3 regions of the Limnohabitans sp. TEGF003 genome follow, and region 3 is predicted to be linked to each of the others. Evidence: predicted binding sites of a transcription regulator. Region 3 holds the regulator's gene; each other region holds the start of a gene.
The links. Region 3 encodes LexA, which represses DNA repair genes until DNA is damaged. Its sites were predicted from a motif close to ACTGTATNNNNATACAGT; they were not measured.
Positions count from the first base shown of each region.

Region 1: the regulator LexA is predicted to act here: its motif matches at 2,060-2,077, upstream of recA (recombinase RecA).
Region 2: the regulator LexA is predicted to act here: its motif matches at 1,891-1,908, upstream of cho (excinuclease Cho).

Region 1 covers NZ_AP029225.1:3,262,161-3,265,430, forward strand. Annotated here, with positions in the region: gene argC (N-acetyl-gamma-glutamyl-phosphate reductase) at 1-279, shown strand, start outside; gene recX (recombination regulator RecX) at 484-939, opposite strand; gene recA (recombinase RecA) at 964-2,001, opposite strand; gene ACZ5RT_RS15525 (MarR family winged helix-turn-helix transcriptional regulator) at 2,142-2,645, shown strand; gene ACZ5RT_RS15530 (response regulator) at 2,750-3,270, shown strand, end outside.
Region 2 covers NZ_AP029225.1:2,631,099-2,634,368, forward strand. Annotated here, with positions in the region: gene ACZ5RT_RS12475 (Stealth CR1 domain-containing protein) at 1-166, opposite strand, end outside; gene ACZ5RT_RS12480 (SOUL family heme-binding protein) at 405-932, shown strand; gene cho (excinuclease Cho) at 985-1,854, opposite strand; gene ACZ5RT_RS12490 (hypothetical protein) at 2,035-2,373, opposite strand; gene ACZ5RT_RS12495 (MBL fold metallo-hydrolase) at 2,405-3,270, opposite strand, start outside.
Region 3 covers NZ_AP029225.1:1,819,658-1,822,927, forward strand. Annotated here, with positions in the region: gene ACZ5RT_RS09005 (D-2-hydroxyacid dehydrogenase family protein) at 74-1,081, opposite strand; gene ACZ5RT_RS09010 (hypothetical protein) at 1,139-1,477, opposite strand; gene lexA (transcriptional repressor LexA) at 1,598-2,269, opposite strand; gene ACZ5RT_RS09020 (asparaginase) at 2,345-3,270, shown strand, end outside.

The sequences.
Region 1 (3,270 bases), 1.4 Mb from region 3:
GACAGCTTGCCGGGCAAGCCCACAGCGGCTGCCCTGCACGCGGCCTTGCAGGCGCATTACGCGGCCAGCCAGGCTGCAGGCGGCTGGGTGAGCGTGTTGCCGCCCACGGACAACTTGAAACTGGACGCCACGGCCCTGAATGACACCAACCAGCTGGAGATCCGGGTGTTTGCGAATGAAGAGGCTCGCCATGCCGTGGTGATCGCTCGCCTGGACAACCTGGGCAAGGGTGCCAGTGGTGCGGCGGTGCAAAACATCGCGTTGATGCTGGGCTTGTGACGGGTGAGATGCAGGCTGTGTGACACAACACACGGTCACGCCCCGAATTCTTCAAGATACTGAAGCCATCGACAGAGCCCTGTGGCGGCTCTCTCCAGCTTGAAGTGCCCCTTCGGGAGCAAGAGAAAGCAAGGTGGTTTCCCTGGTATCAGGGAGGTTCATTGGGGGGAGCCCTCAGAGGGCTTTGTGGGCTGTGCCTTCAGTTCAGTCTTCGTCGGCGCCTTGCACGATCTTGCGCACCACCTCGGCGTTGAACCCGCGGGTCATCAAAAAGCGAATTTGTCTGGCCCGCTCGTTCGGGTCGACGGCTGGGCGGTCAAACTTTTTGCGCCAAACGGCCAAGGCGCGGCTGAACTCGGTTGCGCGCAGGCCCTCCATCGCGGCGCTCACGGCCTCACCCGACAAACCTTTTGCAGCCAGCTCTTGCTTGACCCGCGCCGCACCCAGCTTGCCCGAGCGGCGGTGCACCACCGACTCGATGGCACGGCCGTCGTTGATGAAGTCCCGTGCTTGCAGCTCGTCCAGGGCTTTGGCCAGCTCGCCGGGCACTTCTTCGTGTGGCGCCAGCTTGCGTTCCAGCTCAGCGCGCGAGTGTTCACGCTGGCTCAAAAGCCGCAGGGCGCGGCCTTTGAGCGAGGGCTGAAAGCCGGGCTTGTTCAAGGCTTGTCTCCGCGCAATGGCCTTTTATTCGCCTTTGGGTTCGGCAATCGCCGATTCCAGCAAGCGGATGCCCAGCGATTCGCGCACCTTGTTCTCGATTTCGCGGGCCAGGGCCGGGTTTTCGCGCAGGAATTCACGGGCGTTGTCACGGCCTTGGCCGATTTTTTCGCCTTGGTAGGCGTACCAAGCCCCCGATTTGTCCACGATCTTGGCGGTCACGCCCATGTCGATGACTTCGCCTTCGCGGCTGATGCCCTCGCCAAACAGGATGTCGAACTCGGCCGTCTTGAAGGGCGGGGCCACTTTGTTCTTGACCACTTTGACTTTGGTCTCGTTGCCGATCGCGTCGTCGCCCTTCTTGATGGTGCCGGTGCGGCGGATGTCGAGGCGCACCGAGGCGTAGAACTTGAGCGCGTTGCCGCCTGTGGTGGTTTCGGGGCTGCCAAACATGACGCCGATCTTCATCCGGATCTGGTTGATGAAGATGACGGTGCAGTTGGTTTTCTTGATGGTGGCGGTGAGCTTGCGCAGGGCCTGGCTCATCAATCGCGCTTGCAGGCCGGGCAGGCTGTCGCCCATGTCGCCTTCGATTTCGGCCTTGGGGGTCAGGGCTGCGACCGAGTCGATGACCACCAGGTCCACCGCGCCGGAGCGCACCAGGCTGTCCACGATTTCCAGGGCTTGCTCGCCGGTGTCGGGCTGGCTGACCAGCAGGTCTTGCAGGTTGACGCCCAGGTTTTGGGCGTATTGCACGTCCAGCGCGTGTTCGGCGTCCACAAAGGCGCAGGTGCCGCCCAGGCGTTGCATTTCAGAGATGACTTGCAGCGTGAGGGTGGTTTTGCCCGACGACTCGGGGCCGTAGATTTCGATCACGCGACCACGGGGCAGACCGCCCACGCCCAAGGCGATGTCCAGGCCCAAAGAGCCGGTAGAGACGACCTGGATGTCGGCGATGGCTTCGCCTTCGCCCAGACGCATGATGGTGCCTTTGCCAAATTGTTTTTCAATCTGGGCCAGGGCGGCTTGCAGGGCTTTGGACTTTTCGCTGTTGTCGTCGCTCATGGGAATCTCCTTGAATATCAATGGGTTGGGGCACCGGTTTCAGCGGGAAGCTGTGTTTACTGGATGCGTGAACAGTACTGTAAACGAGCTGTATAAAGCTGTAAACACTATTTTTGGTCAGTTTGCCTTATCATTTGGGCATGTCAGAAAACACCCTTTCAACCGCCTTGAGCAGCCCGGCGCTGCAGGATGACCGCTGGCGCCAGACGCATCTGGGCCGTTTGCTGGGCCATGCGATGCGGCGTTTTGACGAGCGCGTGTTGCACCTGATGGCGGGCAACGAGGGCGTGCCCTTGGCCTTGGCCAATCTGGCCTCGCGTGACCAGATCAGCGCCGCGCATGTGCACATCACGCGGCACCTGGCGCTGGAAGGCTCTCGCCTGACCGATCTGGCCCGCGCTGCCGGGATGAGCAAGCAGGCCATGGGCGATCTGGTGGACCAGTGCGCCGCCTGGGGTTTGGTGCAGCGCGAAGCCGACCCGCTGGACGCGCGGGCGAGGCGCGTGGTGTTCACGCCCGTGGGGCTGGCTTGGCTGCAGGCCTTCAAAGATGCGGTGGCCCAAGCCGAGGCCGAGTTTCGCGAGGCAGTGGGCAAGGACGTGGCCACGGTAGTGGCCCTAGGGCTGGAGGCCTACGCGCATTGAGCGGGTGCCCGTGTGTGTCCACAGGCAACGCGCAAACCTGACACTAGAATCACAGAGCCGGGACAGACCGCCCAGCGCCGCAGCCACAACAAGAGGAGACAGACATGCGCATTCTGATAGCCGAAGACGACCAGGTGCTTGCCGATGGTTTGTTGCGCACTTTGCGCAGCGCAGGGGCGGCGGTCGACCATGTGGCCAGTGGCAGCGAGGCCGATGCCGCCTTGATGACCAACAACGAATTCGATCTGCTGATCCTCGATCTGGGCTTGCCCAAAATGCACGGTCTGGAAGTGCTCAAGCGACTGCGCGCCCGGGGCTCCACTTTGCCGGTGCTCATCCTCACCGCGGCCGACAGTGTGGAAGAACGCGTCAAGGGCCTGGACTACGGCGCCGACGACTACATGGCCAAGCCCTTCAGCCTGCAGGAACTCGAAGCCCGCGTGCGCGCCCTCACCCGCCGGGGCATGGGGGGTGCCACCTCGCAGATCAAGCACGGCCCACTGATCTATGACCAGTCCGGCCGCGTGGCCACCATCGACGGCAAGATGGTCGAGTTGTCGGCGCGGGAGCTGGGGCTGCTCGAGGTGCTGCTGCAACGCGCGGGCCGCTTGGTGAGCAAAGACCA
Region 2 (3,270 bases), 810 kb from region 3:
GTTCATGGTTGTCGCGAAAGCGCCCTTCCACATTGCTGTAGCGGGCCATGGCGGCACTGGAATCTGAGGGGAGTTGCTGCAGGGCCGCTTGGCGCTTGGCACGCCAGTTCGAATCGTTCCCGTCAACCCACAGATAAACGATGTCGATGGGCGAATCGTGGGACATGTCTGCATTGGATTTTTTGAAGTGGCTGAGTCTAGCAGTGGGTCTGCCCGGGCGTTTTCAATACCCGCCCTGGTGTGAGGGCCACTGCTCAAGCGGCATGGCGGGCTTGCACCCACCGTGCGGCAAGAGACCGATGCAGCAGCGATGGATGGGATACGATGGGTTGGCTGTAACTCCACCCATACCCACCACGATGCGCTGGCTTGTTCCCCTCTTGTTTCTTTTTTGCGAGGCTGCCATGGCCATTGAAGAACCGCGTTACACCGTGCTCGTCTCGGAGCCCCCTTTTGAAGTGCGTCGCTACGCCGCCTTCACGGTGGCGCAAACGCAAATCCAGGGAGACTTTGACGCCGCCAGCCGCAGCGGCTTTCGGCGCATTGCCTCGTATATCTTTGGCGACAACGTGCAAGCCGGTTTGGGTGCGCAACGCAAGATAGCGATGACCGCGCCTGTGACCGTGGTGCCAGAAGACCAGGGTTGGCGCGTGCATTTTGTGATGCCTTCGGCCGAAAACGTGCAGACCCTGCCCCAGCCGCTCAACCCGCACATCCAGCTGCGCCCCGTGCCCGAACACGAGACGGTTGCGGTGCGCTTCAGCGGCTTCACCACGCAAGCGAGCATCCAGGCCCAAACCGAGCGCCTGCGGGCCTGGGCGCAGGCACACCAACTCAAACTGAGCCCCACGGCCCAAATCGCCCGCTACGACGCCCCCTTCACCTTGCCCTGGAACCGCCGCAACGAAATCCTGATTGACCTGGTGCCCTGAAAGCGGCCGGGATGACGAATCAGAAAACCGGCACCGAGGCACGAGAAAAGCCTTACAAGGGCAACACTTCTACACTGCGCGTGAGCACGGGGCGGCACAAAATCTTGTAACCGTCGGCGTCAAAATGGGCAGCCACCTGGCTGGCGGTTTGGCTCAATTGACGCGCAGCTTCGACGCTGGGGGCACTGCCCAAATAGCACCAGTGCCGGACAACGTGGATTTGCGTCAGGGCCTCATCACGCTCGACCAGACCCACCGCGCCCGGATAAGGCCAGCATTCCACGCGCAGCGCCAGCAGGCTGGTGAACAGCCGCTCGCGATGCGACTCGGGGCTCTCGTCCCCCCGGCACACCCCTGCACACTGGCGAATGGCCGCTCTGAAGCAGGCTTTGCCAGGCGGCAGTTTTTCAAGGCCCAGGGGGCCGTAGCAGAGTTGGTGCTGGTCGGCGATGGCGCGCAGCGCATCCAGTGCGGCATGGCGGCTGGCGTACAGGCCATACAGATCGGGCTGCGTGGCAAAGTCGATGTCCTTGGAATACACCACCTCGGGCACCCCGTCGGTCAAGCGCAGGCTGCACAGCTGCTTGTTGCGGCGCAATTTCTGGTTGAACAAGGGGTGCTGGGCCTTGATCATTTGCGCCTCCAGCAGCAAGGCCCCGATCTCGCCCGCCGTGCGGATGTGGCTGATGCGCCGGGTCTGGCGCAACATGCGGGCTTCGTCAGGCGTGCGCAGGTGCGAGAGCAGGCGGGCGCGGATATTGATGCTTTTGCCGATGTACAGCGGCAAGTCGCCTTCATCGCCGTGGAAGGTGTAAACACCCGCCCCGGTGGGGGCGTCTTCGATGGCTTCGCGCAGGTGTTGCGGGTAGGCGTAGACGCGGCTGTCTTCAAAGTCTTCGCGGCGACGTCGGGGCAAAGTCATGGTGGCGTGAGTGGGTCGAGGGCTGCAAAGCAAAATACTGTTTATATTTACAGTATACTGGCACCGTCATGCTTCCTGCAGTTGCCTGACATTGTCCTTTTGAACGCCCCTGGCCACGCGGCTCGGGGCGTTTTTTTTGAGGGGCGGAGCCCTGCGCCCAGACTCAGCGCATGCGGGCGCTCAAGCTGCCCAAGGGCGCAGAAAACTCGGCCCGCCAGTTTTCGCCTGCCTGAACCGGCCAGGCGTCGGTCCAGGTGCCGGTGGTGACCACATCGCCCGCTTACTCGTGTCCCAGACCGTGCCCCACATGGGGCCAAACACCTCGTAGCGCTGCCACAGGGTGCGATTGGTGAAGCCGATTTTGTAGCCCTTGGGCACTTCGCCGCGCTGCTGGCGCAAGCGGCGCACGGCCAGGGCTTGTTGATAAGCCGCTGCGGTGTCGGTGCCACCCACCACGCCGGGCGGCTGGCCCCACAAACGGGCTTGGTCGTGGTGCTGCAAAAGTTGTTCGGGGGTCATGCGGGGGCTCCTGTTGATAAGGGTGAAGACATCAAACCGCCACAAAACGGCCGTCTTCCAGGGTCTGGATTTGCCCCATGGCCAGCAGTTCATCGAGGTGCATGGCGATGGTGTTGCGCTCGGCGCACGGCACAAAGGGCACGTCGTAGCCTGCGGGGTAGAGCAGGCGGCGATCGACCAGTTCATCCAGGCTTTGCGGGGCCTGCAAATAGCCCAGCAGTTGCGTGCTGCGCTCGTCGATCTTGCTGGCAAAACGGGCCAGGTCGGCCAGAAATTGCGCGCGATCGGTGATCACCGCCTTGTGGTGCGAGGTGGCCCAGATGCGGGCGTCCAGCTCGGCGACTTTTTTCAGGGTCTGCCGAAAGTCGCTCAGGCTGGAGGTGGCGTCGCCGTAGTAGGGGCCAAAGCCACTCAGGTCGATGTCGCCAATGAAGGCCAGGCCTTCGCTTTCGACCACCAGGGCGCAGTGGCCTGCGGTGTGTCCCGGCAGGTGGTGCGCACGCACCCGCACGCCGCCGCCCAGGTCCCACACCGTGCCGTCCCTGTAGCCGGTGGCGTCGGGCCGGGGGTGGTAATGAAAATCCTTTTCCACGATGGCCCGCATCGCGTCCAGCACGTCTGGCGGGTAGCCGTAGTGGCGGCACATGCCGTCCCACGATTGGGCGGCGGCCAGGTCGGCCTCGTGCACCTGCACACGGGCGTGCGGCAGGCGGTGCAGCCCGGCCATGTGGTCTTCGTGCACATGGCCCAGGATGACCAGGTCCACCGTGTCCAGCTCGGGGCCAATGCGGTTGGCCACCTCGGGCGTGTCGAAAGCCACCCGCATGTCGGCCCCCTGCACGATGAGCTGGTTGCCGTCGGGGTATTTGCCCGACTTGTCACCCAAGTGCACCCGGA
Region 3 (3,270 bases):
CCGGCTTGTACAGCAGAAGAACACCCAAGATTATGGCCTGAGTTCACCCACCAAAAGGTGTGGGCGTACAGGCTCAGCGACGCACTTGCAGGGCGCCGGGATTGACGATGTTGGTGGGGGTGCCTTTGATGAAATTCACCACGTTGTCGAACGCGGCACCGAAATACAGTTCGTAATTGTTCTTTTCGACATAACCGATGTGCGGTGTGCAAATGCAGTTTTCCAGGCGGAGCAGGGCCGAGCCTTGCAAAATGGGCTCGGATTCGAAGACGTCGATGGCTGCCAAGCCGGGGCGACCGCGGTTCAAGGCACCGATCAGTGCGTTGGGTTCGATCAATTCGGCGCGCGAGGTGTTCACGAACAAGGCAGTAGGCTTCATTCGACCCAGGTCATCGCTTTTGACCAGGCCCTGGGTGGCTTCGTTGAAGCGCAAATGCAGCGACAACACATCGGATTCTTCAAAAAAGGCAACGCGACTGCTGGCGGCCCTGTGGCCATGCTGGACGGCCCGCGTGCGAGACTCGTCGCTGCCCCAAACCATGACATCCATGCCAAAGGCCTTGCCGTATCCGGCCACCAGCTGACCAATCTGGCCGTATCCCCAAATGCCCAGCGTTTTGCCGCGCAGCACGGTGCCCAGTCCGAAATTGGCGGGCATGGAGCCGGCCTTCAGGCCCGATTGCTGCCAGGCGCCGTGTTTCAGGTTGCCGATGTACTGAGGCAGTCGACGGGCCGCGGCCATGATCAAGGCCCAGGTCAGCTCGGCGGGCGCGACCGGAGAGCCGACACCTTCGGCCACGGCCACGCCGCGTTCTGTGCAGGCGGCCAGATCGATGTGCCCACCCACCCGGCCTGTCTGGGCAATCAGCTTCAAGCGCGGCAGTTTTTCGATCAGGGCCCGCGTGAGCTGGGTGCGTTCGCGGATCAGCACGATGATGTCTGCGTCTTTCAAACGCACAGACAGCTGCCCGATGCCCTTGACGGTGTTGGTGTAGACCTTGGCCGGGAAGTTCTCGAGTTTGACTGCGCAGTCGAGTTTGCGCACTGCATCTTGGTAGTCGTCAAGGATCACAATGTTCATCCCTCCATTGTGCCTTGACGAGGCGACCCCTTCAGGTCAGCCGGACGGCATTGGAGGTCAAATGCGGGCCTGTGCGGCTTCCAGTGCGGCCAGGCGGTCCAGTTCGGCGCAGACATCGGCCATGCGCCCTGAAATCACCATGCGACCGGCACCTTTGACCCGTTGATCGCTGTCGGTCACCCGCACAACGCGCAGGGCGGGTGTGGCCACAGCTGGGGTGCGTTGCGGCTGGGGCGCGTTTCGCGCTGCCAGAGGCCCGCACGCTGGCTGGCGTGTGGCCCAGACCGGCCGCAAATAGGCCTTGCTGCGTTGCGGTTTGACCGCAACAGGTGATGCACGGTGGAGACTGGAGAGGCCTTGAAAAAGACCCGAAAAAGCAAGCAGAGCGATTCCCATGTGAAACCTTTCAAAAGCATGGAGGTTGGACACAGGCAGGATTGCTGAAGAAGCCTGTTGCATCAGGGCTGGCAGAACCATGCTGCCAGCGCCCGCCACCTGATGCAACAAGCAGGTGCTTTACATCAGGAGGGTGTTGCGGATCAGGCCCACGGCCAAGCCTTCGATGTCGAAGGGCTCTTCGGGGTTGACCACGATCGTGGGGTAGTCGGGGTTTTCGGGCAAAAGCTCGATGCCGCCGCTGGTCTTGCGAAGCCGCTTGACGGTGACTTCATCGCCCAGCCGTGCCACCACAATTTGCCCGTTGCGGACTTCTTTGGTGGATTTCACGGCCAGCAGGTCGCCGTCCATGATGCCTGCGTCCCGCATGGACATGCCGCGAACGCGCAGCAAGTAATCGGGTGGCTCGGCAAACAAGCTGCTTTCAATTTGATAGGTCCGGTCCACATGCTCTTGCGCCAAAATGGGAGAACCGGCTGCAACACGGCCGACCAGCGGCAAACTCAATTGACCCAAGCCGGGCAGGGTGAGGCTGAACAAGTCGGACGGTGCCCGCAAAGCGCTGCGGTTGCTGCCTTTGAGGCGGATGCCGCGCGATGTGCCGCTGACCAGCTCGATGGCGCCTTTGCGGGCCAAGGCCTTGAGGTGTTCTTCAGCCGCGTTCGCCGACTTGAAGCCCAGCACGCTGGCGATTTCGGCACGCGTGGGTGGGGCACCGGTGTTGGCGATGGTGTTCTGGATCAGTTCCAGAATTTCCTGCTGCCGGGCGGTGAGTTTGGGGCTGTCGGACATGGCGGTCTCCTTGTAGGAAATGGATGAAGCTGTTGTTTCATCCAGTGACTGTATTTTTAACCAGTTTTTAGGGCTGTGCAAGTGGTAGACGCAAAAAAAATTCAAAAAATCGTGGTTTTGGGCACAGGGGGCACCATTGCCGGCACGGCCGCGAGCGCCGCAGACCACACGGCGTACACCGCCGGACAGCTGGGGGTGCAGCAGCTGCTGGACGCAGTGCCGGGCCTGGGTGATGCCCTGCAAGGCGATCAGCTGGTGTGCGAGCAAGTGGCGCAGCTCGACAGCAAGGACATGGACCACGCCACCTGGCAGGTCTTGGCGCAACGTGGTGTCCACTGGCTCGCGCAGGCGGACGTGGGGGGCATCGTCATCACACACGGCACCGACACGCTGGAAGAAACCGCCTGGTTCTTGCAAATGCTGCTGCGCACCCACAAACCGGTGGTGCTGACCTGCGCGATGCGCCCGGCCACGGCGCTCTCGCCCGATGGGCCACAAAATGTGATCGACGCCATCGCTGTGGTACGCGACCCGATGGCTCGGGGGGTGTTGGCCGTTTGTGCGGGGCGCATCCACAGCGCCCGTGACGTGCAAAAAGTCCATCCTTACCGCTTGGACGCTTTCAGCTCGGGCGAGGCAGGACCGCGCGGCTGGGTGGAGCAAGGCGTTGTGCGTTGGACAGACCCGGGCGCTTGGCCAGTGGCGCATGCTCATGCCCAGCTGGCGCTTGGGCAGCCTGCTGCCGATTGGCCTTGGGTCGAGGTCGTGCCCAGCCATGCCGGTGCCGACGCCAGGCAAGTGGATGCCTTGGTGGCTGCAGGTGTGAAGGGGCTGGTGGTGGCGGGCACTGGCAACGGCACGGTGCACCAGGCCCTGTGGGTGGCGCTCGCCCGAGCGCAGGACCAAGGTGTGGCCGTGCGCGTGGCCACCCGCTGCGCCGAAGGCCAGATCGTGGGGCAACCCGCTTTGCAGACAGCCCCACGAGGTCTGAACGCCTACAA